Heliomicrobium gestii: one gene and its partner. The protein of the gene in region 2 interacts with the protein of the main gene of each other region in a pairwise test. Links are inferred from orthologs where the notes say so. Each region holds a gene or a part of one and is shown on either strand. Other genes may lie near its edges.

What was found.
Region 1: the proteins of tuf (region 2) and mreB interact in binary tests that used the Bacillus subtilis proteins (3 or more experiments, as listed by UniProt). The link is inferred for Heliomicrobium gestii from one-to-one orthologs.

The regions. Positions count from the first base shown.
Region 1 is NZ_WXEX01000006.1:180,940-195,660, forward strand. What follows is about bases 7,769-10,614. They hold mreB (rod shape-determining protein), read right to left. Parts: upstream 9,783-10,614; coding sequence 8,754-9,782; downstream 7,769-8,753. Other genes in these bases: galU (UTP--glucose-1-phosphate uridylyltransferase GalU), read right to left, coding at 7,769-8,654; spoIIID (sporulation transcriptional regulator SpoIIID), read right to left, coding at 9,887-10,138; spoIID (stage II sporulation protein D), read right to left, coding at 10,224-10,614. In the rest of the region: GTO89_RS08820 (S-layer homology domain-containing protein), read right to left, coding at 1-94; GTO89_RS08825 (IPT/TIG domain-containing protein), read right to left, coding at 139-5,736; flagellar basal-body rod protein FlgG, read right to left, coding at 5,881-6,657; GTO89_RS08835 (flagellar hook-basal body protein), read right to left, coding at 6,686-7,501; more of galU, read right to left, coding at 7,764-7,768; more of spoIID, read right to left, coding at 10,615-11,165; murA (UDP-N-acetylglucosamine 1-carboxyvinyltransferase), read right to left, coding at 11,311-12,573; GTO89_RS17835 (YwmB family TATA-box binding protein), read right to left, coding at 12,808-13,851; GTO89_RS08870 (B12-binding domain-containing radical SAM protein), read right to left, coding at 13,915-14,721. UniProt on the Bacillus subtilis protein: Forms membrane-associated dynamic filaments that are essential for cell shape determination. Acts by regulating cell wall synthesis and cell elongation, and thus cell shape.
Region 2 is NZ_WXEX01000002.1:332,178-347,039, forward strand. The notes cover bases 11,472-14,458. They hold tuf (elongation factor Tu), read right to left. Parts: upstream 13,573-14,458; coding sequence 12,370-13,572; downstream 11,472-12,369. Other genes in these bases: GTO89_RS03660 (GNAT family N-acetyltransferase), read right to left, coding at 11,744-12,154; fusA (elongation factor G), read right to left, coding at 13,662-14,458. Also shown: GTO89_RS03545 (adenylate kinase), read right to left, coding at 1-256; preprotein translocase subunit SecY, read right to left, coding at 387-1,646; rplO (50S ribosomal protein L15), read right to left, coding at 1,659-2,102; rpmD (50S ribosomal protein L30), read right to left, coding at 2,121-2,309; rpsE (30S ribosomal protein S5), read right to left, coding at 2,321-2,821; rplR (50S ribosomal protein L18), read right to left, coding at 2,848-3,216; rplF (50S ribosomal protein L6), read right to left, coding at 3,250-3,801; rpsH (30S ribosomal protein S8), read right to left, coding at 3,848-4,246; GTO89_RS03585 (type Z 30S ribosomal protein S14), read right to left, coding at 4,274-4,459; rplE (50S ribosomal protein L5), read right to left, coding at 4,481-5,023; rplX (50S ribosomal protein L24), read right to left, coding at 5,051-5,386; rplN (50S ribosomal protein L14), read right to left, coding at 5,405-5,773; rpsQ (30S ribosomal protein S17), read right to left, coding at 5,798-6,061; rpmC (50S ribosomal protein L29), read right to left, coding at 6,088-6,291; rplP (50S ribosomal protein L16), read right to left, coding at 6,281-6,715; rpsC (30S ribosomal protein S3), read right to left, coding at 6,719-7,474; and 7 more genes. UniProt on the Bacillus subtilis protein: GTP hydrolase that promotes the GTP-dependent binding of aminoacyl-tRNA to the A-site of ribosomes during protein biosynthesis.

The DNA of each region.
Region 1 (14,721 bases), on a different replicon or contig from region 2:
CCGGTGCTGCCATGAGCAGCGTTGTCGGCAGCGGCGTCAGCAGCAAGGCCGCGCTTACGCACAGGGCGTGAATTTTACGTGTTTCTTTCCTCATGAATGAATTGCACCTCTTTTTTATCGCGCCGTGGTGCGCTTGGGTTAGTCGGCGAAGACGGCGTAGTAACCGGCGCGGTTTACGGCGGCCGACACCGCAACCGGATCGACGAAAGCTTCCACCCGGGTCCATGTGCGGCTCATGCCGTCATAGTAGTAGAGGCTGGGCATTTTCCCGGCCGGCGGCGCCTGGTAGTTGAGTGTCAATGAGAGGGCCTGGTTGAAATAAGCCGGCGCGAAGGCGTCCTTGTCTTTTTCATAGATCAGTTGGATTTCATAGACTTTGGAGATGGGTCTGCGGAAACGGTTGCTCAGCAAGGCCCGTTCCGCCTGCTCGGCCGGCGCCGGTCCCACCTGGACGGTGCCCTGGCTGTCGGTCATGTTGCCGGCGTTGTACCGGATCGCCAAGGGCGGGATCAGCACTTTCCATTCGCCGCTGTCAAGGAGCACCGGATTGGCGTAGCCTTGCGCGTCAGGCGTAAAGGAGACGGCTTTTGTCTTGGCAGCCCCCATGGCGCCGCTCCGCAGGTCATAGTACTTTTCAACCTTCTTGCGCAGGATCAGTTTGGCCCCTTGGGGGGTGGTCACGATCTCGCTATCGGACTGTCCAAAACCGTCAAAGCCGCCTTCATCGGTCGTGGTGGCCGAGACCTCTTCCGAGTAGGGCCCGGCGCCGAGCGATGAAATGGCGCGCACACGGAACCAGTACTTGGTCTTCGGGATCAGCCCTTTTACGAGGGAGTACAGCTGATCGCCTTGCTTGTGATCGGTCGAGATATTTTCATAGAGGCGGTAGTTCCCCCGCTCCCCTTCGGACACTTCCACTTCATAGGCCTTGGCCATGTTGACGGCCGGCCAGGAGACGCGGATGGTGTCTTTGCTGACGGCTTTGGCGATGATGACTGGCGCTTCTTCCGGCAGGCCTTCATCTTTGTAGTAGGTGAATCCGTTCGTCAAGGTGTGGGAATTGCCATCGGGGTTGGTGACGGTGACATCGACGACAGCTTTGGTGGTATCGCCCGAGATGGCCGGGCCGGGCGGCGTCTTGACGCGGATGACGCTGTCTTCGGCGGAGAGGACCGTCGCGGCCGCCGTGCCGAAGGTCACTTTTGCGCCGGTGACAAAGCCCCTTCCGTTGATAACCACCTCGGTGCCGCCTGAGACAGGACCGGCGTTGGGCTTGATCGATTCAATCAGCGGCATCGTGGTGTAGGTGAACTTTTGGTACAGATGCCCTTCCGAACCATCGGGGTTGATGACCGTGATGTCCACCTTGCCCACCTCATGGGGCGGGATCAGGATGGAGAGCTCTTTCGGGGTGACGTTGGTGACGGTCGCTTCCACCGTGCCGAAGAGCACCCGCGGCGTTCCGCCTTCTTGGACGAAGCCTTTGGAGTTGGCATTGATTGCGGCGGTGATCACCGCCGGCAGGTTGCCGTCGGTGGGGGCGCGGTCCGGCGTGATGCCCACCAGGTCCAGGCCGCCCTTGGGTTTGGTGTAGATAAAGGGCTCGGCGGCGACGCCGCTGGTGCAGTCGAGGCGGTTGACGGCCATCACTTGCACGGGGAATTCATTCTTGTCCCGCCAGGCCGCATCGGTCGGCCAGGGATAGGCGGGCAGGACGACCTCCCACTCCCATTGGTCCGTCGAACTGTTTCCCGGCGTGATCAGGCGCACCGGTTCGTTGCTCAGGTCTTTGTTCGGATCGGCTGGGTAGTTGATGGCTGTGTTGGCGTTGTTGGGCATCACCCGGATGCCGCCGAAGACGAAGTAGGGCCACTGTTCTTTTTTGTTCCAATCGATGAGCAGGTTCGTCATCTTGATGCGCACCGGTGTGCCGCCGATGGCGGAGCCGCTGGCCGGTTCGATCGAGTTGATGACCGGTCCCTGTTCGTCGTTGAACATGCGGAATTTTCCGCTCCAGACTTTTTCTTGACCGTCCGGGTTGAAGATATGGATTTGAATCCGGTTGTTCGGGTCATTGGCGTCATAATAGTTGAAGAGTTTGCTTAACAGCGGAACGGTGACGCGGTACACACCGCGACGGGTCGTCGAGTCATAGGTGACCACTTGGATGCCTGTGCCGGCGACGGCGTTGCCGTTGGCGTCTTCCCCGATGCGCGTTTTGGTCACGTCATAGGGACCAGTGCCGGCGGGGCGGTTGCTCTCGCCGAAGCGGACGATGAATCCGGTTCCGTCGTAAACAAGGTCGGTGGCGTCGATGTAGACGACCGGTCGTGTGGGATCGTCCACGTCGGCGCCGCAGGGCGAGATCGAGTTGATGCCGGGGTTCGTCCCCACGTAGGTAAAGCCGTTTTTCAATGTGGCCGTGCCGAAGTCCCAGTTGGTGAGGGTGACGTCTTTGGTCCCGGTGCTGTTGACGGGGACGACGGCCTCAATCGTTTGTTCGTTCAGCTTTTTCACCGAGGTCGCCGGGACGCCGCCGAAGGTCACTTGCGGGAGAACGGTGATCGTCGAACCGGGGGTCAATGTCTTGGCGCCTTCAATGGTCTGGAAGGTGATTGGCGCTGACGTGTCGTTGCGGATCGTGTCGCGGAAGTCGGTACCTTTGATGACAACGGTGATGCCGCCCGTCGTGGCGCCGCTGTTCGGGGTCACCGAGGTGATCGTCGGTGTGCTTCCCGGCGCAACATAAAGGTACCCGTCTGCCTCGGTAAACCCGGAGCCGCCGTCCGGGTTGGAGACGACCACCCGTTTCCATCCCGCCGTGTGGGCCGGCGTGCGCACATAGACGTTCTTGTAAGCAGCGCCGTTGCTGGGATCGGGATCATCGGACGTGGGCAATACCTGGATCAGGGTCGCCTCTTTTCCGCCGATGAAGATCTTGCCGCCATCGCGGTAGTCGCTCACTTTGACGGTGATCTCTGTGCCGCCCGTCGTCGGGCCGTACCGGGGGGTGACGCTGTCGATCCGGGGATAGCTGTCAACCATCTTATAGGTATAGGCGCTTTTTAGAAGGGTCGTCGCGCCGTCGGGGTTCATGACGCGGACATCGACGGTGCCTGGTTGCCCATAGGGGGCTGGCGGGGTGAACACTTCAATGAGGTTGGCCGACACGCGGTGGGCTTTCACTTCTTGCGATCCGAAGTAAACGACCGTGTTATCGACCGTGTTGCCGTCGCTGCCGGCGCGTCCGTCGTTGCCGGTGCCGGGAATAAAGCCGCTTCCCAGAATGACCACGTAGGTGCCGCCGGTCACACTGCCGACGGAGGGCTGGAGGGTATCTGCTTTGGGGGTGCTCGATGTGTTTTTGTACTGGAAGCCCATATAGGGCGGGGAAGCGCTGGCGTCCCAGATGTTCATCACCCGGATGGGGATGGGGATGCCGATGTTGGTGTTGTCGTCGAGGAAAGGGTAGATCTCTTTGACGGCCGGGACGATGACATGCAGTTCCTTGTCACTGACCCGGGTGACCTTGCCTGGCCCGGAAACAGGTGTGTTGGCAAAGTAGACGACGGCGTCTTCGTCAAAGTCTTTGCCGGTGATGATCACTTCAATGTTGCCGCCCCTCGGCGATTTCGACGGGACGACGGAATCGATCTGGGGGGAGCGCTGGGGATCGCGGATGAAGAATCCGTCCTTGTAGGTGTAGCTTTCGCCGTCAGGGTTGGTGATGGTGATAAAGCCGTCATCGGTCGGGGTCAATGTTCCCGCCGGGAGACTGTCGGGCAGGTGGAAAAACAGTTCCGTCGGGGAGTTCCACTGGATGCTGTACACGTTGTCCACAACGGTATCGGGGACGGCGTAGTTGTTGATGCCGGCCTTGTCGTTGATCAGGATATGGATCCCTTTCATGAAGTCCTGGCCATAGAGCCGGACGATGTTGCCGCCCTTGGAGCCGATTTTCGACGGTTCCGGTTTGCTGATTTTCGGGAGGCTCAGGTAGGTGAACTGGACATCCTGTTCCTTCGTTTCGCCGCCGTCGGCGTTATGCACCTTGATTCGATAGGTGCCCGGTTCTGTCCACGTTGGGAAGGTGACCTCCAGGGTCTTGGGGTTGATGTACTTGACACTGCCCGCCGGCAGCGCCTGGTCGCCCACGAACACCTGTGGCGGTGTGCCGTTGGCGCTGCTGTAAAAGTCGGTCCCTCGCAGGTAGGTCTTGAAGGGCGTGTCCCGTTTTGTCTGGGCTAGCTTCGCCGGTGTAGCCGTGCTGTCGGGGTCGTCGACAAAACCGGAAAGGGTGGGCACGCTCTGGTAGGGCAGGTAGGTGAAGTATTTGTATGTACTCGTGCCGTAGCGGGTGATGACCTTCAGTTCCCATGAACCGGCCGGTCCAGGCGGCACTTTGACTCTCAGTTTGTTTTTTCCTTCAAGGGTAACCGTGCTGGAACTGTTCGACGTGTTTGATGGGCCGAAACGCACCTGCGGGTAGCTGGGAAGACCGGAGACCGTTCGGGAGGCGCCGTCAAATTGATCTTGGTCGAATTTATAGCCGTCATCATAGATGACGATCTCCTTCGGGTTTCCGTCGGTGCCGCGCCCATCGATGTAGGCCTGGCTGTCTGTTCCCTCGATCCGCAGTTGGTAGGGGTTCTTTACCAGCCAGAAGGCTTGCGGCTCGACGGAAAGGAAGCCATCGGTGTTTCGCACCCCGATCGAGACGGCTGTAAAGCCGGTCTGGTTGACCAGGTTCAATCCCGTCAACCGGACTTGGATGGATTGTTGCGTTCCTGTGGACTCATACTTTTCGATGGGATACTTGGTCCCGTTGATGTAGGCCTCCATGTCCTGAGTGCCGCTGGCCGTCTTGAAGTTGAGACCGGTGATCTTGATCAGATACCCTTTCTGGCCCGTCTGGTCGAAAAGATCGTCCGGATCGGCCGAGCCCCACTGTTTCTGCGGCGCCGATCCATCGGTCGGCGCGTAGGGAAACAGGTTTTCCACCGAATGGATGGTCGGCAGGTTGGGCGTGCCCCCCGGCCAGAAGTTCAAGGGACCGAAGACCTTTTGATAATACCGGTTGATCTCGACGGATGTGGCTTGACCGGTTAACTCGCTCGTCCCTTTGGCGATCTTGTTTTCTTCGCGAAGATAGGCGCTATAACTGCCGAATTTGGTTGTAACCGGAACGGGGAATTCGATTTTCGTTGAGTCGATAACAGTGGCCGTCTTCGGCGGCGAGTCGCCGGCATTGATGATATACGTTGTATCCGGATCAGTTTTAAAGTTGCTGCCGACGATTTGACGCGTGTCGGGATTGCTGACATCGATGTTGTATGAGCCGATCATATTGGTGATACTGAAGGGCGTATCCATATCGATGGCATTTTTGACGGTGACAAAGTCTCCCGTCCCTTTTGTGACCGTCAAGTCATACTTTTGCCCTGATGTTAATCCGGAAGGCAGATCGAGTGTTACGGTGCTGCTCGTGCCGGTGATCTTCGGAAATGTGAACTGACCGCCGCCGATGTCTACAGTGGCGCCTTCCAGAGACTGATTCGCCCGGATGATCATTTGCCGGGTCAACCCGTCGCCATAGCTGTAGTCGATGCTTTGAATGGCGAACGTCGCTGCTTCCGCCTTCGGCAGGAACAGCCCCGGCGCAGAGAAGATCTGCATGAGAAACAGCAGGAGCGTCAATGTGGCGCCGATTCGTTTTTTGCGTCTTGTTTGTGTCAACAAGGCGACATCCCCCTCTTCTAAGCCGATAGGCAAACACCCTCTAGCATGTTCGGTCTAGAGGGTGTTTGGCTGTGCAAACAAGATACCCACGGCAGCTTCGCTAGAAGATACAGTGGGTACGGAATGCTATCTAGCTTCTACTTAGCGCTTCAATCCATTCGCTTGTCCCAGCATCTCATCGGCCGTCTGAATCGCCTTGGTGTTCACCTCATAGGCGCGCTGGGCGGTGATCATGGACACCATCTCATCGACGACCTGCACGTTCGACGACTCCAGGTAGCGTTGGTTGATCGATCCCCGCCCGTCAGCGCCGGCGTCACCGCCGACAGCCTCGCCGGAAGCCGCCGATTGGGTCAGCAGGTTGCGGCCTTCCCGGTTCAGGCCGGCCGGGTTGGGGAAGGTGTACAGTTGGATGCGCTGGCCTGTATCGACCCGCTCGCCGTTGGCATCCTTATAGGAGATCATCCCTTCGGCGTTGATGTCCAGCTCCGTAGAACCCTCTGGCAAGGGATCAAAGCCATCGAGACGGAATCCGTCGGCATTGACCAAGTACCCCTCACTGTCCCGCTTGAAGCTCCCGTCGCGGGTGTAGAAGGGCACGGCGTCGTTGTTGGGGTTGGTGAGCCGGAAGTAGCCCTCCCCGGCGATCGCCAAGTCATAGGGGCTGTCCGTCTGGGTCATGTTGCCGCCTGTGGTGATCGTGGTGATCGAACTGGGCCGCACACCGGCGCCCACCTGCATCCCTGTGGGAACCTGGGCGGTGGCGGTCCGGAGCGTGCTGTAGAGCAGGTCCTGGAACTCGGCCCGGCTTTTTTTGTAACCGTTCGTGTTCACGTTGGCCAGGTTGTTGGAGATCGTGTCCATATTCAACTGCTGGGCGATCATGCCTGTCGCCGACGAGTACAGCGCTCGCATCATACCGGTTCACCCCTTGTAAAAATCTATCCTAGGCCTTTCCCAACTCTCCGCAGGCTTTTTCCAGCGTGCTGTCCTGGGATTGAATCGCTTTTTGGTTGGCTTCATAAGCCCGGGAGGCGGTGATCATCTGCACCATTTCCTGAACGACGTTGACGTTGGCCAATTCCAGGGCGCCCGGCTTGATTTCCCGCTCCCCGGCAGCCAGATCGCGCAGCCCGCCGCCGGCGCCCTGTTGATTCAGTCGATAGAGGCTGTCCCCCGCTTTGAGCAGCGGCGGCTCTTGCCCCGGCGCCAGTTCGTCATAGCCGACGACGCGCAGTTGGGCGACTTCGTTATCGCCGCTGAATACGCGCCCCTCGCTGTCAATCCGGATGGCGCCGCCGGATGGAACGGTGATATCGCCCGCCGTTCCCTGCACGGCATACCCTTCGGCAGTGACCAGGGCGCCATCGGCTCGCAGCGAGAACTGGCCGTCGCGGGTGTAGCGCTCCCCTTCCGGTGTGTTGACCACAAAAAAGCCCCGGCCCAGGATGGCGAGGTCTGTCGGATTTTGGGTCACCCGGACACCCGGGTTGCTCGTGTCTGTCCAGATCGCGTCGACGACAGCGCCGGTGCCCAGCCGGCCGATGACGGGGTTTTTCTCCGCCTGGCCGGGTTCCCCAGGGCTGAGGTCATGCATGCGACGGATGAGCATCTCTGGAAACTCCCGGAAGACGGCACGGTCTTTTTTGAAAGACACCGTGTTCACGTTGGCGAGGTTGTTGGCGATTACATCCTGATTCGTCTGTTGGACCAGCATTCCGGCAGCCGATGTGTAAAGACCGCGAATCAAAGCGCCCTTCACCTCTCCTTTGCGACTTGACGTTCGATCCGTTGGATCGTTTTTTCGGGATTCCGAATCTATCTCAGTGGAATCGTGAACGATGAATAGAGACTAGAAGCTTCTAAACCGTCTCTTTCATTATCGAAGGGGCTCGCTGGCGACTTTAGCGGCATTTTTTGGATTACCAAGATTCCTTTTTAAACGACTGTTCTTTTCAACTGTTCTTTATCTTTTTATATGTAGACAAAAGGTGTTCACCAAAGATCAGGCAAAAGCGCCGGGGTTATTGTCCCCGACGCTGCAAGACTTCCTGGAGATAGGCTCGAAACTCTTCCGCGAGATCGTCTCGTTGCAAAGCGTAGTCCACCGTCGCCTTCAAGTACCCGATCCGGTCGCCCACGTCGTAGCGGTTCCCTTCAAAGACATAGGCATAGAGCCCCTTGCCGCAATCGCTGTGGAGCGCGTGCAAGGCGTCGGTCAACTGGATCTCGCCGCCCTTTCCAGGCGCCTGATTTTCGAGGATGCAGAAGACCTCCGGTTCGATCACATACCGTCCCATGACCGCCAGATCCGATGGGGTCTTCTCTGGCTCCGGTTTTTCCACGATGGCGTCCAGCTTCCACAGATTCGGCCCCGCCTCGGCGGCCAGCGAAACCATCCCATACCGGCGACTGTGCTCCCGGGGGATGGGCTGCACCCCGACGACGGTGCCCCGCACCTGGTGGTAGGCGTCGATCAGTTGGCCGATACAGGGCTTGTTGGAATGGATCACGTCATCGCCCAACAGCACGGCGAAGGGTTCGTGACCGATGAAAGAACGGGCGCAGTAGATGGCATGGCCGAGCCCGAGTGGTTCCTTCTGGCGCACATAGTGAATGTCGGCCAGACTGCCAATCTGTTTTACCGTATCCAGTAGCTCCCATTTTTCCCGCTCTTCCAGAAAGACCTCGAGCTCCACCGAACGGTCGAAATGATCCTCAATCGCCCGTTTGTTGCGACCGGTCACGATCAGGATATCCTCAATCCCGGCGGCAATCGCTTCTTCGATGATGAACTGGATCGTCGGTTTGTCGATGATGGGCAGCATCTCTTTGGGCTGGGCTTTGGTAGCCGGCAGAAAGCGAGTGCCCAACCCTGCGGCCGGGATGATCGCTTTGCGAACCTTCTTGTGCACGTCGTCGTTCCCACTTTCCTGCGTTAATGGTACAGATCCGTTTTGGATAGTCCTTTCGGTATCGCGGCTTTCTCTCAGTATATGTCAGTTCTTTTTGCTTTACATCACTTTTTTCGACAGGATTGTATTTTTCTGCAGGTAATTCAGCATCCCCAGCGCCAGCCCCGTTCCGAGGGCCACACAGGAGATGGCCTCTTCCGCCACGTGGACGGGGAGCTTCGTCTCTTTGGCGATCAGCGTGTCCAGACCGCTGAGCAGCGAACCACCGCCGGTCATGACGATGCCTTTGTTCATGATGTCGGCAGCCAGTTCCGGTGGCGTTCGTTCCAGCACTTCCTTGACGCCGCTGACAACGGCCTCAATGTTCTCCTGCATGGCCCGGAAGGTCTCCATCGCCGAGACGCGAATCGTCTTGGGCAAGCCGGTGACCAGATCGCGCCCGCGGATCTCGGCGAACTCCTCGCCTTTGCGCCCGGACGGGTACGCCGTGCCGATGCGGATCTTCAATTCTTCCGCCGTACGCTCGCCGATCATCAAGGAGTGCTCCTTGCGGATGTACCGGACGATGGACTCGTCAAACTTGTCCCCGCCGACGCGGAGCGACTTGGAACAGACGATGCCGCCGAGGGAGAGGACGGCGATGTCTGTCGTGCCGCCGCCGATGTCGACGACCATCGAGCCGGAGGCTTCGGAGATTTCCAACCCGGCGCCGAGAGCGGCCGCCAGGGGTTCTTCGATCAGATAGGCCTGCCGCGCCCCTGCTTGCAGCGCCGCTTGGCGCACGGCGCGCTCTTCAACGCCCGTGACGCCGGAGGGTATGCAGACCATGACCCGCGGCTTAAAGAAGAAGGATTTTCCGCAGGCTTTTGTGATAAAGTAGCGGAGCATCCGCTCAGTCACATCATAGTCGGCGATGACGCCGTCCCGCAGCGGCCGGATGGCCACGATATTGCCCGGCGTTCTTCCGAGCATGCGCCGCGCCTCTTCACCGACGGCGATGATCGAGCCGGTGTCTTTGTTGATGGCGACGACGGAGGGCTCCATTAACACGATACCTTTACCTTTAACAAAAACCAGCACGCTGGCTGTTCCCAGATCGATTCCGATGTCCACATTCAAACCAAACACGCCCTGTCCTCCTAGCCTGCTTTTCCTGATTCGTTCCTATGTCATATAAAGTATACCCTGTCGAATCATTGCAGCCAAGGGGAAAAGGGCACGAAATTTCCGGGCTACAGCGCTTCCTGGTACTTTCGCCGGGTCGCTTCACCGCCGCGGATATGCCGCTCCGATTTGTTGTGGTCCAGGATGCTTTTGACCTCTTCAGCCAAGTCGGCATTGACAGAGGGAAGGCGCTCGGTCACGTCTTTGTGGATGGTGCTCTTGCTGACGCCAAATACTGCGGCCGTTTGTCGGACTGTGGCGGACGTATCCAAGATGTACTGGGATACCTCCAACACTCGTTTGCGAATATATTCCTGCATGCCCGGCCCTCCCTCTCCCCGAAAGTCAATAGATTATATGAGAGAGGGCAAAAAAAAGAACGACCAGGCGCTGCCAGTCGTTGTCTCAATACAGGGTCTCCAATCTCGTTCCGGGATAGTAATGGCGGAGGATCGCATCGTACGGTTCGCCCTTCTCCGCCATCGACACCGCGCCCGCCTGGCAAAGACCCACGGCGTGACCATGGCCGCGCGTCTCGACGCGCAGGCCGCCGCCGTCCCAGTTCAGTCGAAGATCCGTTGAGGCCAACCCCAGAGCGGAGCGAAACCGGGTTCCCTCCATCTCCTCACCGGCGACACGGACATGTTTCACTCGCCCCGTCTCGGTCCGGTCGACAACCTCCACGGCGTTGCGACGCGACTTGGCGGCCATCGCCGCCAGCGTCGTCCCCAACCGGGCGTCCAACTCGCCCAGTGTAAACCGCGCCTCCCGGAGATCCGGCTTTTCCGGGCAGGACACGCTCTGCAGGTAGGGGATTTCGCGGCCCCAAACAGCGGCGGCCGACTCGGTCCGCCCCCCGCAGGAGGCGTGATAGGTGGCGTCGATCACCTTATTCCCGTAGAGCGCCATCTGGCCGCGCGTCGCCGTAACCACGCTCAACAGCTGCTCCGTAAACTGCGGCGTCTTTACGGCGCCCCAGCGCTGCAGCCGCTGCTCCGGCGACAGCCATACCTGGCAATGGACGGTCGCGCAGAGGGTCTCCCCCCGCTCGACGCGCAGCCAGGCGAAGCTCCGGGCGGCGACGGCCATGGCCTTCAAGGCTTCCGGCGGGTCCTGGGGCTGCATCTCCCCGGCCAGCACCCCAACCAGGTACTCCTCCATCGGCATGGAAAGCACCTGGTCCTGTTCGGTGCGCACGGTCACCTCCGGTCCGGTCGCCGGTGAGAGACGCAGACGCACATAGGGACCATAGACAGACAGCCAGGGGATCGCCAAAACGACCGACAGGGCGCCCACCATGGTCATTGCCAGCCAAAACTTCCACCGCCAAAGCCTCAAGCGCCGCACCGAGCCCGCCTCCCTCCTTGCCTGTGCGCATCTATGTGTATGCGCACAGGTGGAGGAAACATGACGGCCCATTCAAAAATTCAAGCATGATGTCTTCGCAGCCAGTTGGTGATCCCAGACCGGTGACCCCAGGTCGCGTGGGCCTTCAGCAATCGACATTTGAGCGCTCGAGCCGGGCCCCCACCTGCCGCAGTTTGCCCACAATGTCGTCGTAGCCGCGGTCGATGTGATGAACACAGCCGATCTCTGTCGTATCGTCGGCAGCAAGCGCGGCCACGATCAAGGCCGCCCCGGCCCGCAGATCCGTCGCTTTGACCGGCGCTCCGTACAGTTTGGGGATGCCCTGCACGATAGCGGTGCGGCTCTCCACCTTGATCTGGGCGCCCATCCGTTTCAGTTCATCGACATGCATGAAGCGGTTCTCAAACACCGTTTCCGTCACCACGCCGGTGCCGGTCGTGACGGCCAGCAAGGCCATCATCTGGGCCTGCATGTCCGTCGGAAAACCGGGATAGGGCAGGGTTTTGATATCGACGGCGCGCAAGGGCTGATCGACGGAAACGCGCAGGCTCGTCTCCATCTCCTGCACGGTGGCGCCCATCTCCTTCAGCTTGGCGATGACCGGCTTGACATGATCGATGATGATGTTGTCCACCGTCAAATCGCCGCCGGTGGCGGCGGCGGCCACCATATAGGAGCCGGCCTCGATCCGGTCGGGGATCGGCGTGTAGGCGCCGCCTTGCAGCCGCTCGACGCCTTCGATCTTGATGACCGGCGTGCCGGCCCCTTTGATCCGCGCCCCCATCCGGTTCAGGTAGTTGGCCAGGTCCACGATTTCAGGCTCCTCGGCCGCGTTTTCAATCACCGTCTGCCCCTTGGCGAGGGAGGCGGCCATCATCAGATTCTCCGTAGCGCCGACGGAAGGAAAGTCCAGATAAATCTGGGCGCCCTGCAACTGGCGACAGGAGGCCTCCACATGACCGTGGTCGAGGCGGACCTTGGCGCCCATCGCCTCCAAGCCCTTTAGGTGCAGGTTGATCGGTCGCGAACCGATGGCGCAACCGCCCGGCAGCGAGATGACGGCCCGGCCGAGCCGCGCCAGCAAGGGTCCGAGCACAAGGAAGGAGGCCCGCATCATGCGCACAAACTCATAGGGCGCCTCTTCCCCGGAGAGGGAACCGGTGCGGACGACGATGTTTCCGTTTTGCCGCGCCACTTCACAGCCCATGTGCTGCAACAGGGCGCATGTGGTGTCCACATCGGCCAAGCGGGGAACATCGGCGATCGTCGATTCACCTTCCGCCAACAGGGATGCGATCAGGATCGGCAGCACCGCATTCTTGGCGTTGCTGACTCGGATATGTCCAATCAGGGGGTTGCCCCCGCGCACAACAATTTTTGTCTCCATCAATTCCGTCCGCCGTCTTCACCGTTCTCCGGGAACCGGCCGCCCCCCTTTTTTTGGGTAATCCACAAACCGCTGGGTATGTAGGAAGTCGAAAGGGATTCGACAACCCCGTTTACATTCGACAGGTCGCATCGCTTTCCTGCTTAAAATACTTTCTCCGGAACCTTTTTCGACTACACATGCATCTCTTGGATGGGCCATATCCCCAGGTCAGCGAGCCGCCCAGGGATGCCGCTACATCTCTTGGATCAACATGGGATACCCGAAGGCGAAGTGAGTGCTCCGGTCGACACCGTAATAGCGGGCCATCCCTTGCAGGTTCAACCGATCCTGGCCCATGCGGATGCCGCCCGGTAATTGCGGCCAGTAGGCGCTGACGACGACGGCCTCTTTGGCGGTGCTGCGCAGCCGCTGCGCCTGCAAGCGATCCAAACAGTGGTTGAGCACCTGTTCCTGTTGCTCTGCACCGAGCAGACCGGGGCGGGCTCCCTGCAGGGTGAGGCTGAACTCACAGCGCTGTCGCCCATCAGCCAGGTTGTACAGGCGTTTCAGCCGTTCGTTCCCCTGCACGTTGGCCAGGGGCTCCCGGAGGACAGCAGTCAGATGGCCCTGTTCCGCCTCGAACTGCAGCATCAAGTCCAGCCGGCTCTCTTTTCCGTCATCGCTGCGCAACAGGCCGAAGAGCCGTTGCCCGTCCATGCGGATGACAGGGGCTTCGCCGGCCCCTTGGCCGGCGATGTCTCGATAATACCGTTGCAGCAGCGCCTCAGCGGCGGAGCGCCGCTCCCCTTCGGCCATTCCCTTCCACATCGCCGGATCCATCGGCATGGAGAGACTGACAGCGCACTCTCGCGGTGTGATGCCTGACGCCTGCATGGCCAAAGCGAGGCTTTCGATGGCAGCCGGCTCTATCCGCTGGCCCGCCGGCTCTTCCGCTTCTCCCGCCCCATGCTCCGGGTCTGCCGGCGTCTCCCCGTTCACCTGGGCACTGGGCACAGCATGATCCGTTCCCACGCCAGAGGAAGAATCGACCGTTTCAGCCCGGTCATGAACGGTATTTTTGCCCGACCCACTCCCAAAGGGCGGCGCCAGCGTGGTCCATACCTCGAAAAGGGATGGCGTGTACTCTTGCACACAGCGGGTCAGGGTCGCTTCGACCGTGGGCATCCGTTGGATCACCCACTGGGCGCCTTCACCGCCGTTGCGGAAGAGCAGAAAAAAGCTGAGGAGCAAAAACAGGCCCGTCTGGACGATCAGGTAAAAAAAGAACTTGAGCACAAAAAACACCCTCACAGGCAAAGGTCTGTTTCCAGTCTTGCCCAGAAGGGTGACCGTTAAACCTCAGGTGAGACCGAGCTTCAACCGGGCTTTGCGGGCGACGCGCCGCATCAGGTTCCAGCCGTTGGCGGTGGTGCGCAGCGGGTTCATCATCTCCGGCTTATCGCGGAAGACCTTCGACTCGAACACAGGGAGGAGCATCGAGGCCCAGCGAAACTGGGTCAGATGAATCATGTTCTTCCAGTAGGCCCGTTCCCGATCCTCTCGCGATCCCGTATGGGTCCACCAACTGAAGGTCCGGTACATCTCTTCAATCGGGCGTGTTTGCTCCCGCTTCAGTTCTTCCCAGGTGAGCAGGCCCTTCTCAACGGCCATCTTTTCGATATCGGTGCCAGGCAAGAAGCAAAGGCCATGCAGGTTCAACGTGAAGGGCTTGTGCAGCTTCATGCAGAGGTAGTAGGTCTTTTCTAGGTCTTCCACCGTTTCAAAGGGGCTGTCCAGGATCAGGTCGTAGATGACCTCCGGCACCTTGGCTTCTGCCAAAATACGGCTCATTTCGATCAACTCTTCGTCCGTCTCCGGACGGAAGTAGACATCTTTGCGGATATGAGACGACCCGTGCTGGATGCCGACGACAACCTGATGGAGCCCCGCCTCGACCAGCAGCGCCATCGTAGTCGCTTTGATCTTCTTCGGGTGTCCCCAGATGTTGAAGGGAAGGCCGATCTCTTGTTTGTAACGGCGGACAAACTCGCGGACCCAGTTCTCATCATCGGCGAAGATCTCGTCCCAGAACCAGACCATGCGCATATTCTTCACAAGGCCCTGCGCCCAGCGCAGTTCTGCCAGGGTGCTGTCGACGGAACGCAA
Region 2 (14,862 bases):
ACCCGTCCAGGAGGAAGCCTTTTCGGCAGTCGTCCTGGGCCAAACGTTCCCGCACGATCCCGATGGTTACTTCATCAGGAACGAGTTGACCGGCATCCATGAAGGATTTGGCCTTCCGACCCAGTTCCGTACCGTTTTTAATGGCGGCGCGAAACATGTCGCCAGTGGAAATGTGGGGAATGGCAAACTGGCTCACCAGCTTTTCGGCTTGAGTCCCTTTGCCGGCGCCCGGCGGACCCATCAGCAATACGTTCACGGTATATCCCTCCGTAAATCCCCCGTCCATACTGACAGGGATGGTTGCTGTGGGCAGGTCCGGGATGTTTCCTTGCCGCTCCGTAGACAGATTTCCTCCGTCCAGGGACATGCCCACTCTTTATATACTTCTATTTCATGAATCCTTGGTAATGCCGCATCAACATGTTGGATTCCAGTTGCTTCATCGTATCCAAGGCCACACCGACGCAAATCAGAAGCGCCGTGCCGCCGAAGTAGATGTTGGTGATCCCGGTCAACATGATGACGAAGGTCGGCAACAGGGAGATGACCGCCAGGAACAACGCGCCAACCAGCGTGATGCGAGACATCACCCTGGTGATGTAGTCGGCTGTCGGTTTTCCGGGCCGGAGCCCGGGGATGAAGCCGCCATGCTTCTTCATGTTGTCGGCCACATCGACAGGGTTGAAGGTGATGGCGGTGTAGAAGTAGGTGAAGAAGAGGATCAGCAGGGCATAGAAGGCGCTATGCAGGAAGGAGCCGAAGTTGAAGTACTGCTGAAACCACTGTCCCACCGGAGAACCGGGGAAGAAGGCGGCAATCGTCGTCGGCAGGGCCAGGATGGAGGAGGCGAAGATAACGGGGATGACGCCAGCCTGGTTGACCCGCAGGGGAATGTGGGTGCTGTGCCCGCCGTAGACGCGCCGTCCGACGACCCGTTTGGCGTAGTTGACCGGGATGCGCCGCTGCCCTTCATTGATGTAGATGATCCCCGCGATGGTGGCGGCGGCGATCAGCACGAAGAGCAGGACGTTCAGCACGTTCGTCGTGCCGACTCGGACGTACTCATAGAGCTGTCCGATGCCGGAAGGGAGTCGGGAGACGATACCGGCGAAGATGATCAGCGAAATGCCGTTGCCGATCCCTTTCTCGGTGATTCGCTCGCCGATCCACATCAGAAAGACCGTGCCGGCCGTCAGGGTTACAGCGACAAGCAGGTAACTCCCGACGGTAGGGTTAGCGACGGCGCCTTTCAGACCATAGGAGAGTCCGATGGCCTGAATAAAAGCCAGGATGATGGTGAAGTAGCGGGTGTACTCGGTGATTTTTCTCCGACCCTCTTCGCCCTCTTTGGCCAGTTGTTCCAACGAGGGGATAACGACGGTGAGGAGTTGCATGATGATCGATGCGTTGATGTAGGGGGTAATGCTCATGGCGAAGACGGAGAATTTCCGGAAAGAGCCACCTGAAATCACGTCAAAGAAGCCGAAGAGGGCCCCCGAGTTCAACAGTTGATCGATCACTTCGCGGTTAATGCCTGGCACAGGAATGTGAGCGCCGATGCGGAAGACAAGGAACATCATCAGCGTGAAGACGATCTTGCTCCGCAGATCGGGCAGTTTCCAGGCATTTTGCAGAGTGCCCACCAGAGTGGACATGTCTTACATCACCTCTACTTGGCCGCCAGCAGCTTTGATCTTCTCCGCCGCAGCCTCACTCACCCCATGGAGTTTTACCGTCAACGCTTTTTCGATGTTGCCTTCAGCCAGGAGCTTGACGCCGTCTTTCAGCTTCTTGATCATTTTCCGTTCCAGAAGCAGTTCCGGCGTCACCACCGTGCCAGCCTCGAAGACATCGAGGTCGCCCACGTTGATGATGGCGAATTCCTTTTTAAAGGGGGCATTGGAAAAGCCCCGCTTGGGAATCCGGCGCTGGAGCGGTTGTTGACCGCCTTCAAAGCCGGGACGGACACCGCCGCCGGAGCGAGCTTTTTGACCTTTATGACCACGGCCGGCCGTTTTGCCCAGGCCGGAACCGGTGCCTTGCCCTTTCCGGGTCGGTTTTTGCCGCGACCCCGGAGCCGGTTTCAGATCATGGAGTTGCAATGGGTACACCTCCTCGCGTTAGGCTTCCACTTCTTCCACGGTCACCAGGTGGTTGACCGTGCGAATCATGCCCCGGATGGCGGGGGTATCATCGTGGAGGACCGATTGATGGAGCTTTTTGAGACCCAGGGTGGCCACGGTGAGCTTTTGGTTCTTGGAGTAACCGATGGCGCTTTTCACCCAGGTGATCTTAAGTTTGTTAGCCACGGTTGACCCTCCTAACCAATAATCTCTTCGACCGTTTTGCCGCGCAGTTTGGCGACCTCTTCGGCGCGCTTCAGGCTGCGCAGGCCTTCCATGGTGGCGCGCACCATGTTGTTGGCGTTGTTGGATCCCAGGGACTTGGTGAGGATATCGTGAATCCCAGCCAGTTCGAGGACGGCGCAGACAGGGCCGCCAGCGATGACGCCGGTACCTTTGGAGGCCGGCTTCAGCAACACACGGCCAGCGCCGAACACGCCGAGGGCGGGATGGGGGATGGTTGTGCCAACCATGGGGACGACGATCAGGTTCTTTTTCGCGTCTTCAACGCCTTTGCGGATCGCTTCAGGCACTTCGCCGGCCTTGCCGAGGCCGAAGCCTACGTGGCCTTTGCCGTCACCGACAACAACCAGGGCGCTGAAGGAGAAACGGCGACCGCCTTTGACGACTTTCGCCACGCGGTTGATGTAGACGACTTTTTCCTGAAGATCCAGACCGCTCGCGTCTATTCTTGCCATTCTTTTCCCTCCTTTATGCGGGACGCTTAGAATTGAAGCCCCGCTTCCCGGGCTGCTTCGGCCAGAGCTGCGATCCGGCCATGGTAGATATAACCGCCGCGGTCAAAGACCACTTTTTCGATGCCTTGTTCCAGGGCTTTCTTGGCGACGAGTTCGCCGACCTTTTTGGCCCCTTCGATGTTCCCGCCGGATACGTTGGCTGCCTTGAAATCGCCGTCGAGGCTGGAGGCGGCCACCAGGGTCCGGCCGGTGACATCATTGACCACTTGGGCGTAGATATGATTGAGACTGCGGAAGACGCACAGGCGGGGACGCTCTTCAGTGCCCTGCACCCGTTTGCGAATCCGCATGTGTTTCTTCAGACGTGCGGCATCGCGGTCAAGTTTTTTGATCACTCGGGCTCACTCCCTTCGACCTCGGGTTAGGGCTTATTTTTTGCCTTTTTTACCGCCGGTCTTACCGACTTTGCGGCGGATGACTTCGGTATCATACTTGATGCCCTTGCCCTTATAGGGTTCAGGCTCCCGTACGGCGCGGATGTTGGCCGCCAGCGCGCCCACTTTTTCCTTGTCGATCCCTTTGACGATGACCTTCGTCGGAACAGGGACTTCCACTTCCAGCCCTTCACCGGGGTCGATCTCGACCGGGTGGCTGTAGCCGACGGTGAGGACAAGCTTTTTGCCTTGCTTGGCCGCCCGGTAGCCGACGCCGACCAGTTCCAGGTTTTTGCTGAAGCCCGTGGACACACCGTCAACCATGTTGGCGACGAGGGTGCGGCTCAGGCCGTGAAGGGAGCGATGGAATTTATCGTCGCTGGGGCGCGTAACCTGGACGGTGTTGCCTTCCACCGTGACGATGATGTCTTTATGGAGTTCCCGGCTGAGTTCGCCTTTCGGCCCTTTCACCGTAACGACATTGCCTTCAATCGTTACGTTGACGCCGGCCGGGATCGCCACGGGTTTCTTGCCGATCCGTGACATGGTCACACCTCCTGCTGTGTGCGATTCGGTTCAAAGAATAGGTCTGTTACCAGATGTAGCAGAGAACTTCTCCGCCGAGGCCGGCTTTCCGAGCAGCTTTGTCGCTCATGATGCCCTGCGAGGTCGAAAGAACGGCGACACCCAGTCCGCCGAGGACCTTGGGAATCTCTTCTTTGCGGGCGTAGACGCGCAGGCCCGGCTTGGAGATCCGTTTGACGCCGGTGATGACTTTCTCACGGTTGGGGCCGAACTTCAGGTAGATGCGGAGCAGGCCTTGCTTGTTGTCTTCGACGTACTCGACGTCTTTGACATAACCTTCGCTCTTGAAGATCTCTGCGATGGCCCGCTTGACTTTGGAAGCCGGAACTTCCACTTTGTCATGGTAAACCATATTGGCATTGCGGATCCGTGTCAGGAAATCCGCGATTGGATCGGTCATGACCATTGGGCTGGTACCCCCCTCCGTGTATCTTTACCAACTGGCCTTGGTCACGCCGGGGATTTCCCCTTTGTAGGCCAGGTTGCGGAAGCAAATCCGGCACATCCCAAATTTCCGCATGTAAGCGTGGGGGCGTCCGCAGATCTTGCAGCGATTGTGCGCGCGGACGCGAAATTTGGGGGAACGGCTTTGTTTCACGATCATGGATGTTTTTGCCACGAGATTCCCTCCTGTAATGCCTTATTCGGCGCGGAACGGCATTCCGATCAGCCGAAGGAGTTCACGGGCTTCTTCGTCGGTCTTGGCCGTCGTCACAAACGTGACGTCCATCCCGCGCATACGGTCGATCTTATCGTACTCAATTTCCGGGAAAATCAGTTGTTCCTTCAGGCCGAGGGTGTAGTTGCCGCGACCGTCGAAGGATTTGGGGCTCACGCCGCGGAAGTCGCGGACGCGGGGCAAGGACAGGGTGACAAGTTTGTCGACGAAGTCGTACATCTTGTCGCCGCGCAGGGTCACCTTGCAGCCGATCTTCATGCCTTCCCGCAGTTTAAAGCCGGCGATGGATTTCTTCGCCGTCGTGATGACCGGTTTCTGGCCGGTGATGCGGGTCAGGTCGCCTACCGCCGCGTCAAGACCTTTGGGGTTCGAAATCGCTTCCCCGAGGCCCATGTTGACGACGACTTTTTCCAGGCGGGGGATTTGCATGACGTTCTTATATCCGAACCGCTGCATCATGGCAGCGTTGACATCGGTTTGAATCTTTTCTTTCAGACGGGCCAATCTGCTGACCTCCTCTCGGACGAGGCTTTACTTGTCTTTGTCAAGCACGTCGCCGCATTTGCGGCAGATGCGAGCCTTGTCGCCGTTTTCCAAGAACATATGACCGCTGCGCACCGGCCGGTCGCATTTGGGGCAGAAAATCATCACGTTGGAGGCATCGATGGGCGCCTCTTTCTCGATGATGCCGCCTTGGGGATTGGCTTTGCTGGGCTTCGAGTGCCGTTTGACGACGTTAACCTTCTCAACGACAACCCGGTTTTTGGCGGGAATCACTTCAATGATTTTGCCTTTTTTCCCAGCGTCCTTGCCGGTGATGACCTGTACCAGATCGCCTTTTCTTACATGGACTTTCGGGTTGGCCATGGTGCTTTCACCTCCACCCTACAGTACTTCGGGGGCCAACGAAATGATCTTCATGAAATCGCGGTCGCGGAGTTCGCGGGCCACGGGCCCGAAGATACGGGTCCCCTTCGGGTTTTTTTGATCATTGATGATAACAGCGGCGTTTTCGCTGAAGCGGATGTAGGAACCGTCTTGCCGTTTGATCGGTTTCCGAGTCCGGACAACCACGGCTTTGACGACGTCTCCCTTTTTAACCACGCCGCCGGGCGTTGCCTCTTTAACAGATGCGACGATGATATCGCCGACCGAGGCATACCTCCGGTAGGAGCCGCCCAACACACGGATGCACAACAACTCTTTGGCTCCGGTGTTGTCACCGACCCGGAGTCGAGTTTCTTGCTGGATCACGACGGTAACCTCCTATGCCGTGGTTTATACGATGACGGCCTTTTCAACGATGCGGACTACCCGCCAGCGCTTTTCCTTGGAAAGGGGACGGGTTTCCATGATTTCAACGATATCGCCGATTTGGCAGGCGTTTTCTTCATCATGGGCCTTGAACTTCTTCGTCTGTTTGACGGTACGGCCGTACAGGGGGTGCTGGATGCGGCTTTCAACGGCGACAACGACGGTCTTTTCCATTTTGTCGCTCGTGACTTTACCGATGCGAGTCTTGCGTTCGGCACGTTCGGACACTGCTTCTTACCTCCTTACCCGCTGCACTAAGCCTTTTGGGCTTCCAGTTCTCGTTGACGGAGGACTGTTTGCGTCCGGGCGATGTTTTTGCGCACGTCCCGGATCCGCATGGGGTTCTCCAACTGTTGGGTAGCAAGTTGAAAGCGGAGGCGGAAGAGCTCGTCTTTGAAGTTGGTGAGCTGTTTCTGCAGTTCTTCCGTGCTCAGGTCATGCAGTTCTTTAGCTTTCATTCGCTTCACCACCCACTTCTTCCCGTTTTACAAACTTGCACTTGATGGGCAGCTTGTGCATGGCCAAGCGCATGGCTTCCTTGGCGATATCCTCAGGAACGCCGGCCAGCTCAAACATGATCCGGCCCGGTTTGACAACGGCAACCCAGTATTCGGGGGAGCCTTTACCGGAACCCATCCGGGTTTCAGCCGGTTTGGCTGTGACAGGCTTATCGGGGAAAATCTTGATCCAGACTTTACCGCCCCGCTTGATGTAACGGGTCATGGCGATACGAGCGGCTTCGATCTGGCGGCTGGTGATCCAGGCGGCTTCAAGGGCTTGCAGGCCGTATTCACCAAATGCGACACTGTTGCCGCCTTTGGACTTGCCTTTCAGACGGCCCCGTTGCACCCGACGCCATTTAACGCGTTTCGGCAGCAACATGGGTTATTTCCCTCCTTCCGCGGCGGCAGGCGCCCGGCGGTCACCACGGGGGCGACGATCGCGACGGTCAGAACGTTCGGGACGCTCAGCGCGCTCGGCAGGTTCACGGGTTTCACCGGTGCGGTTTTTGGCGCCCGGCAGAATTTCACCCTTGTAGATCCAAACCTTGACGCCGATGATGCCGTAGGTGGTGTGCGCTTCGGCAAAACCGTAGTCGATATCGGCGCGCAGGGTGTGAAGGGGAACCTTGCCTTCGTTGTACCATTCGGTCCGGGCGATTTCAGCGCCGCCAAGACGACCGGAGACCATGATCTTGATGCCTTCGGCGCCAAGGCGCATGGTGCGACCGACAGACTGCTTCATCGCACGACGGAAGGAGGTCCGCTTCTCGAGCTGGGCCGCCACGTTCTCGGCAACGAGTTGGGCGTCCAGTTCGGGTTTTTTCACTTCGGCGATATTGATGTTGACGGCGCGACCCGTCAGTTTTTCCAGCTCTTTGCGCAGGTTTTCCACTTCAGCGCCGCCGCGGCCGATGACGATGCCCGGCTTGGCGGTGTGGATGGTCACCTTAACGCGGTTGGCGGCCCGTTCAATCTCAATACGGGGGATGCCGGCGGCGTAGAGTTTCTTTTTGACAAACTTACGGATTTTCAGGTCTTCATGCAGCAGTTCGGCGTAGTTTTTGCCAGCGAACCACCGAGCCTCCCAATCCTTGATGACACCAATCCGGAACCCTTTCGGATTGACTTTTTGACCCACGACTTATCCCTCCTTCGTCCCGGCGTTGGCGTCGGCCTTCGCAGCAGCGGTTTTCTTGACGGCTGCGGGCTTGGCGGGCTTTTCGGCGACAATAACGGTGATGTGGCTCATGCGCTTCTTGATGACGTCGGCGCGGCCTTGCGCGCGGGGGCTGATCCGTTTCATGCTGGGACCTTGGTCGACGAAGCAGGTCTTCACATAAAGATCAGCCGTGTTCATCTCATAGTTGTGCTCGGCGTTGGCGACAGCCGATTTGAGGACTTTCGCCACGTCGGCAGCGCTTTTCACGGGGGTAAATTTCAAAATGGCAAAGGCGTCGGCTACCGATTTGCCCCGAATGAGGTCAATGACTTGACGTACCTTCCGGGGAGAGGTGCGGACGTACTTGGCCACCGCTTGGGCGGTTTTGGCTTCCATTGGCCTTCCTCCTCTTCTCCCTGGCCTAGCGCAGACGGCTGGATTTCTCCGAACCGGCATGGCCTTTGAAGGTCCGGGTCGGGGCGAATTCGCCCAGCTTGTGTCCGACCATGTCTTCGGTCACGTAGACGGGGATGTGTTTCCGCCCGTCATGGACAGCAAAGGTGTGACCGACAAATTGCGGAAAAATGGTCGAGCGCCGGGACCAGGTCTTGATGACCCGTTTCTCGTTCTTTTGATTCAGATCCTCAACCTTTTTCAACAGGCTGGTTTCAACATAAGGTCCTTTTTTCAGAGAACGGCCCATGCACGATCCTCCCTTCTGGTGTCGGGGTGGCGAGTGGTCTTACCCGCTCCGTATGGCCGGACCATCTTACTTGGTGCGGCGCTTGATGATCAGCTTATCCGAAGACTTCTTCCGACGGGTCTTGCCGCCGATGGCCACTTTACCCCAGGGCGTAACAGGCGCTTTGCGTCCGATGGGGGAACGGCCTTCACCACCGCCATGGGGGTGATCGACGGGGTTCATGACAACACCGCGGACGGTGGGTCGGATGCCCATCCAACGTTTCCGACCGGCTTTGCCGATGGTCACGTTTTCATGTTCCAGGTTGCCCATCTGACCGATGGTGGCGCGGCACTCGGCCAGCACCTTGCGCATCTCGCCGGAGGGCAGGCGCAGGGTGGCGTGGTCGCCTTCCTTGGCCATGAGCTGGGCGGCGACGCCAGCGGAGCGGACGAGTTGGCCGCCTTTGCCGGGGCGCATTTCAATGCAGTGGATCAGGGTGCCGACGGGGATGTTCTTCAGGGGCAGGCAGTTGCCGGTCTTGATGTCGGCGTCAGGACCAGAGACGACGGTGTCGCCCACGTTCAGACCGTTAGGGGCGATGATGTAGCGCTTATCGCCGTCAGCGTAGCTGATCAGGGCGATGCGCGAGGTCCGGTTCGGATCGTACTCGATGGAAGCGACCTTGGCGGGAATGCCGTCCTTGGTGCGCTTGAAGTCGATGACCCGGTACATGCGCTTATGGCCGCCGCCTTGGTGCCGAACAGTCAGTTTGCCCTGGTTGTTGCGCCCGGCGTTCTTTTTCAGGGGCTCAAGCAGGGACTTTTCCGGTTCGGTCTTGGTGATCTCTTGAAAGCTGGCCACCGTCATCTGGCGGATACCAGGCGAGGTGGGCTTAAATTTTTTCACAGCCACGCGGTTTCCCTCCTTTGGTCCGGCCAGACTTAGACGCCTTCGAAGATTTCGATCTTGTCGCCATCTTTCAGGGTGACGATGGCTTTCTTCTTGTCGGCGGTCCGTCCGGCATACTTGCCCATCCGCTTGGGCTTGCCTTTGACGTTCATGGTGTGAACATCAAGGACCTTGACGTTGAAGAGTTGTTCAACAGCATGTTTGATCTCGATTTTGTTGGCTTTCGGCTCCACCACGAAGGTGTATTTGTTCTCCTGAGCCAAGTCCATCGACCGTTCAGTGATGACGGGTTTTTTCAGAACGTCATAGGGGCTGCGCATCAGGCGAACACCTCCTCAACCTTGGCCACGGCATTTTTGGTGATGACCAGTTTGTCGTGGTTCAGGATGTCATAGACGTTGATGCCAACAGCTTCAACAGGGGATACGCCGGGGATGTTGCGGGCCGATTTAAAGACGGTTTCGTCGATGTCGGCGGTCACCAACAGGGCCTTGCGTTCCACGTTGAGCTTGTTCATGATTCCGGCGATGGCTTTCGTCTTCGGGGCGTCCATTTCCAGGGCGTCGACGACGATCAGGTTGCCGGAGCGGACTTTGTCCGACAGGGCCGATTTCAGGGCCAGACGACGGGCCTTCTTCGGCATAGCGACTTTATAGCTGCGGGGCTGGGGCCCGAAGATGATTGCGCCGCCGCGCCAGAGGGGCGAACGGCTGGTGCCGGCGCGAGCGCGACCGGTGCCTTTTTGTCTCCAGGGCTTTTTGCCGCCCCCGGAGACTTCGCCACGGGACTTGACCTTGTGGGTACCGCTCCGCCAGGCGGCCAGCTGGGTAACCACGGCCTGGTGCATGACGGCCTCGTTGGGCTCAATGCCAAAGATCTCATCGCTCAGTTCGATTTCACCAACCTGAGCGCCTTCGATGTTGTAAACGGCTACTTTCGGCATGTCGTGTCCTCCTTTCTCCGGGGGTTGATTACTTAACCTTTACGGAGTTTTTGATCAGCAGCAGACCGCGTTTGGGACCGGGCACCGCGCCTTTGATCAGGAGCAGGTTGCGCTCGGCGTCGACACGGAAGACTTGCAGCTTTTGTACGGTAACGCGTTCGTTGCCCAGGCGACCAGGCATCTTGCGACCCTTGAAGATGCGGGCCGGGCCTTTGGCGCCGGCAGAACCGGGGCGACGATGGTACTTGGAGCCGTGTTTCATCGGTCCGCGTTTGAAGTTGTGGCGTTTGATGCCGCCGGCAAAACCTTTGCCTTTGGATGTGCCGACCACATCGACATACTCACCGGCAGTGAAGACATCGGCTTTCAGTTCTTGGCCAACCTTATACTCGTCCATGCTGTCCACCTTGATCTCGCGCAGAACGCGCACCAGGCGAACGCCGGCGTTTTTCAGGTGACCTTTTTTCGGCTTGTTCAGCAGTTTTTCACGGACATCGCCGAAACCGATTTGCACGGCTTCGTACCCGTCCTTCTCCATGGTTTTCTTTTGAACGACAACACAGGGGCCGGCCTGGACAACCGTCACGGGCACAGCAACACCGTTGTCGGCAAATACCTGCGTCATACCGATTTTTCGTCCGAGAAGACCTTTCTTAGCCACCAATGACACCTCCCATCTCTAGCAAAAGGATTACAGCTTGATTTCGATATCCACGCCCGCCGGCAGGTCCAGACGCATGAGCGCATCGACAGTCTTCGGATTGGGTTCGAGGATGTCGATGAGGCGCTTGTGGGTGCGCATCTCGAACTGCTCACGGGAGTCTTTGTTGACGTGGGGAGAGCGCAAGATGGTGTAGATGCTCTTCTCCGTCGGCAGCGGAATCGGACCGGATACCGCCGCGCCGGTCCGCTTGGCCGTCTCAACGATCTTTTCGGAAGACTGATCGAGAATCCGATGATCGAAAGCCTTCAGGCGGATCCGAATTTTTTGTTTACCCATGTAGGTAAGTCCCTCCTTTTGTTCGCCCGATTGATTACGGACCTTCTCCGCGAAAATTACCCCAACAACGCTCTCGGGCGTGTCGTAAGTAAAAAGACACAAAGAGAGCTGCGCCCACCAATCCCGAGCCATTGTTGGGCAACCTTTCGCTTCATCGCAAAGCCAACCCACAATATGAAATTTTAGCACCAAGTGTTCGGAAATGCAAGCGGTTTTTGCTCTGTATTAGAATATTTCTCGGAAAATCTGCGGGAATCGGGCGGTTGGCGTGCCGATACTGATCAAGTGCCTATGGTTACCGCGCGGGTCGTCTTGTGATGCCGGTGAAGATGCGCGATTTAATTCGCACTTTAATCGCGGGGGCTGGCGGCGGCCTTCGCTAAGAGCTCCGCGGCGGCTCGCTTGTCGGCTACGCTGGGGCGCCAAAACTTTAGGGTTGTATGCATGTCGATGGCGCCCTTTAACGCTTCGCCTCTGCGCTCGCTCTTCGCCGCTCCGCTCAAATCGCTCAGGCCACCGCCAGCCCTCTGCTATTTCAATGATCTCCCCTAGGTAAGTGAAGATACTAAGTTAGGAAACTCCACACAGTATTTCATGGCTTTTCTGTTAGAAATACAACCTATATCAAATCAAAGATAAACTAGATGTATTCAAATTTTTCCATTTTTGCCTCAGTACGGATACTATAGTCGGCGATCAAAAATGCCATTGCTAGCTCGGTCTTTTTACCATAAATCTATTTACGTTTTTTTCGAATCCATATTGTTCATATAGTCCGTGCGCGTCGAGTGTTCCTAATATACCGTTCAGACCTTTCAATTCTTCGCTAGCAACTATTGTCTCTACAAGTTTTTTCCCAATACCTCTGCCTCGATACTCTTCATCGATGATGACATCTGCTAACCAGTACATTGTTGCAAAATCTGTGACGACCCGAGCAAATCCGATTTGTCTGTTTCCGAGATATACGCCATAACAAAGCGACGTCTCAATGGATTTGTTTATGGCTTCAGTAGGTCTTTTATTTGCCCAATAGGACGAAGCCAAGAACCTATAAATCGTCTCATGGTCTAAAAGCGACTTGTCCGTGCTGATTAAATAATCTTTGCAATTGAGCTCCATAAAATCCCCTCTACTTATGAGTCGACTACAATATGGCGCGATGAAGTCCTGTGGCACCGGGTGCGCCCGTTGGCGCACCCGCGCCACCTTCGCATCTCAATGGACTCGGAAATCCGAATTTTGCAAGGACACTAAAAGACGGCTATATAAGGAAGCGACCGGGTCGCCTGAAATAATTCAGGGACCCGGTCGCTTATAAGCCGCTTGGCGATCGATTACTCGATGATACCGGTGACAACACCGGCGCCGACGGTCCGGCCGCCTTCGCGGATAGCGAAGCGGAGGCCTTCTTCGATGGCGATGGTTTTGCCGAGTTCGATGGTCATCTTGATGTTGTCGCCAGGCATGCACATTTCAACGCCTTCGGGCAGTTCGATGAAGCCAGTGACGTCAGTCGTGCGGAAGTAGAACTGGGGCCGGTAGCCGTTGAAGAACGGGGTGTGGCGGCCGCCTTCTTCCTTGGACAGGACGTAGACTTCGGAGGTGAACTTGGTGTGGGGTTTGATGGAACCGGGCTTAGCCAGAACTTGGCCGCGCTCGATGTCTTTCCGTTCAACACCGCGCAGCAGAGCGCCGATGTTGTCGCCGGCTTGGGCGAAGTCGAGGAGTTTGCGGAACATTTCAACGCCGGTGACGACGGTCTTGCGGGTGGCTTCAGCCAGACCGACCAGTTCGATTTCTTCGCCGACTTTGATCTGACCACGCTCGACACGGCCGGTGGCGACGGTGCCGCGACCGGTGATGGTGAAGACGTCTTCAACGGGCATCAGGAAGGGCTTGTCGGTGGCGCGCTCGGGGGTGGGGATGTACTTGTCGACTTCGTCCATGAGCGCCCAGACTTTGCCGCACCATTCGCATTCGCGCTTGCCGCAGCCGCACTCGAGGGCTTTCAGGCCGGAACCGGCAACGATGGGAATGTCGTCGCCAGGGAACTCGTAGGAGGAGAGGAGTTCGCGAACTTCCATCTCAACCAGTTCCATCAGTTCGGCGTCATCAACCATGTCGGCTTTGTTCAGCCAGACAACGATGTAGGGAACGCCAACCTGACGGGCGAGGAGGATGTGCTCACGGGTCTGGGGCATGGGGCCGTCAGCAGCAGACACAACCAGGATGGCGCCGTCCATCTGGGCAGCACCGGTGATCATGTTCTTGATGTAGTCGGCGTGACCGGGGCAGTCCACGTGGGCGTAGTGACGGTTGTCGGTTTCGTACTCGACGTGAGCGGTGTTGATGGTGATACCGCGTTCACGCTCTTCGGGAGCGGCGTCGATTTCGTCGTACTTTTTGAAGGAAGCTCCACCAACTTTGGAGAGAACCAGGGTGATGGCAGCGGTGGTGGTGGTTTTACCGTGGTCAACGTGACCGATGGTGCCGATGTTCACGTGCGGCTTGGTGCGCTCGAATTTGGCTTTTGCCATTTCGTACTCATCCTTCCTTTTCAGGCTTAAGGAATTTTAATGAGGGCGGCTTGGCCACCCTCTATCCGGCGAAAATCGCCTGTGGCGATTTAGCCTTTCCGTTTCGCGATGATGCCTTCAGCGATGTTGCGGGGCACTTCTTCGTTGTGGCTGTACATCATGACGTACTGGCCGCGACCTTGGGTGCGCGAACGCAGGTCGGTGGCGTAGCCAAACATCTCGGACAGGGGAACAAAGCCGCGCACCACTTGGGTGTTGCCGCGAGCTTCCATGCCTTCGATGCGGCCCCGGCGAGAGTTGATGTCGCCGATGACGTCGCCCATGTATTCCTCAGGAACGGTGACTTCGACTTTCATGACCGGCTCAAGGATGACCGGCTGCGCCTTCGCAGCGCCTTCCTTGAAGGCCATGGAGCCGGCAATCTTAAAGGCCATTTCCGAGGAGTCCACATCGTGGTAGGAACCGAAGACCAGGGTCACGCGGAAGTCAACAGTGGGATAACCGGCGAGGACGCCTGTTTCGGCGGCTTCACGGATCCCGTTATCGATGGGTTGGATGTATTCGCGGGGAACCACACCACCAACGATCTTGTTGACAAATTCGTACCCTTCACCAGGTTGACGCGGTTCGATTTCGATGACGGCATGGCCGTACTGACCGCGACCACCAGACTGGCGGACGAACTTGCCTTCCGCCTTGGCCTTGGTGCGAATGGTTTCCTTGTACGCGACCTGGGGACGTCCGACGTTGGCTTCGACCTTAAATTCCCGCATCATCCGGTCCACGATGATCTCCAAGTGAAGCTCACCCATGCCGGAGATGATCGTCTGACCTGTTTCATGGTCAGTGGACATGCGGAAGGTCGGGTCTTCTTCGGACAAACGCTGAAGGGCGATGCCCATCTTGTCTTGGTCAGCCTTCGTCTTCGGTTCAATGGCAACGTGGATAACCGGATCAGGGAACTGCATCGACTCAAGGATGATGGGCTGTTTCTCATCACAGAGGGTGTCGCCCGTCGTGGTATCCTTCAGACCGACAGCAGCAGCGATATCGCCGGTGTAGACCTCGGCGATCTCTTCCCGGTGGTTGGCGTGCATCTGGAGGATGCGGCCGATCCGTTCCTTTTTGCCTTTGGTCGAGTTGTAGACGTAGGAACCAGAGCTCAGTTTACCGGAATAAACACGGAAGAAGGCCAACTTGCCCACATAGGGGTCAGCCATGATCTTAAAGGCCAACGCAGAGAAGGGCTCTTCGTCGGAAACCTCACGAACATCTTCCTCACCGGAATCG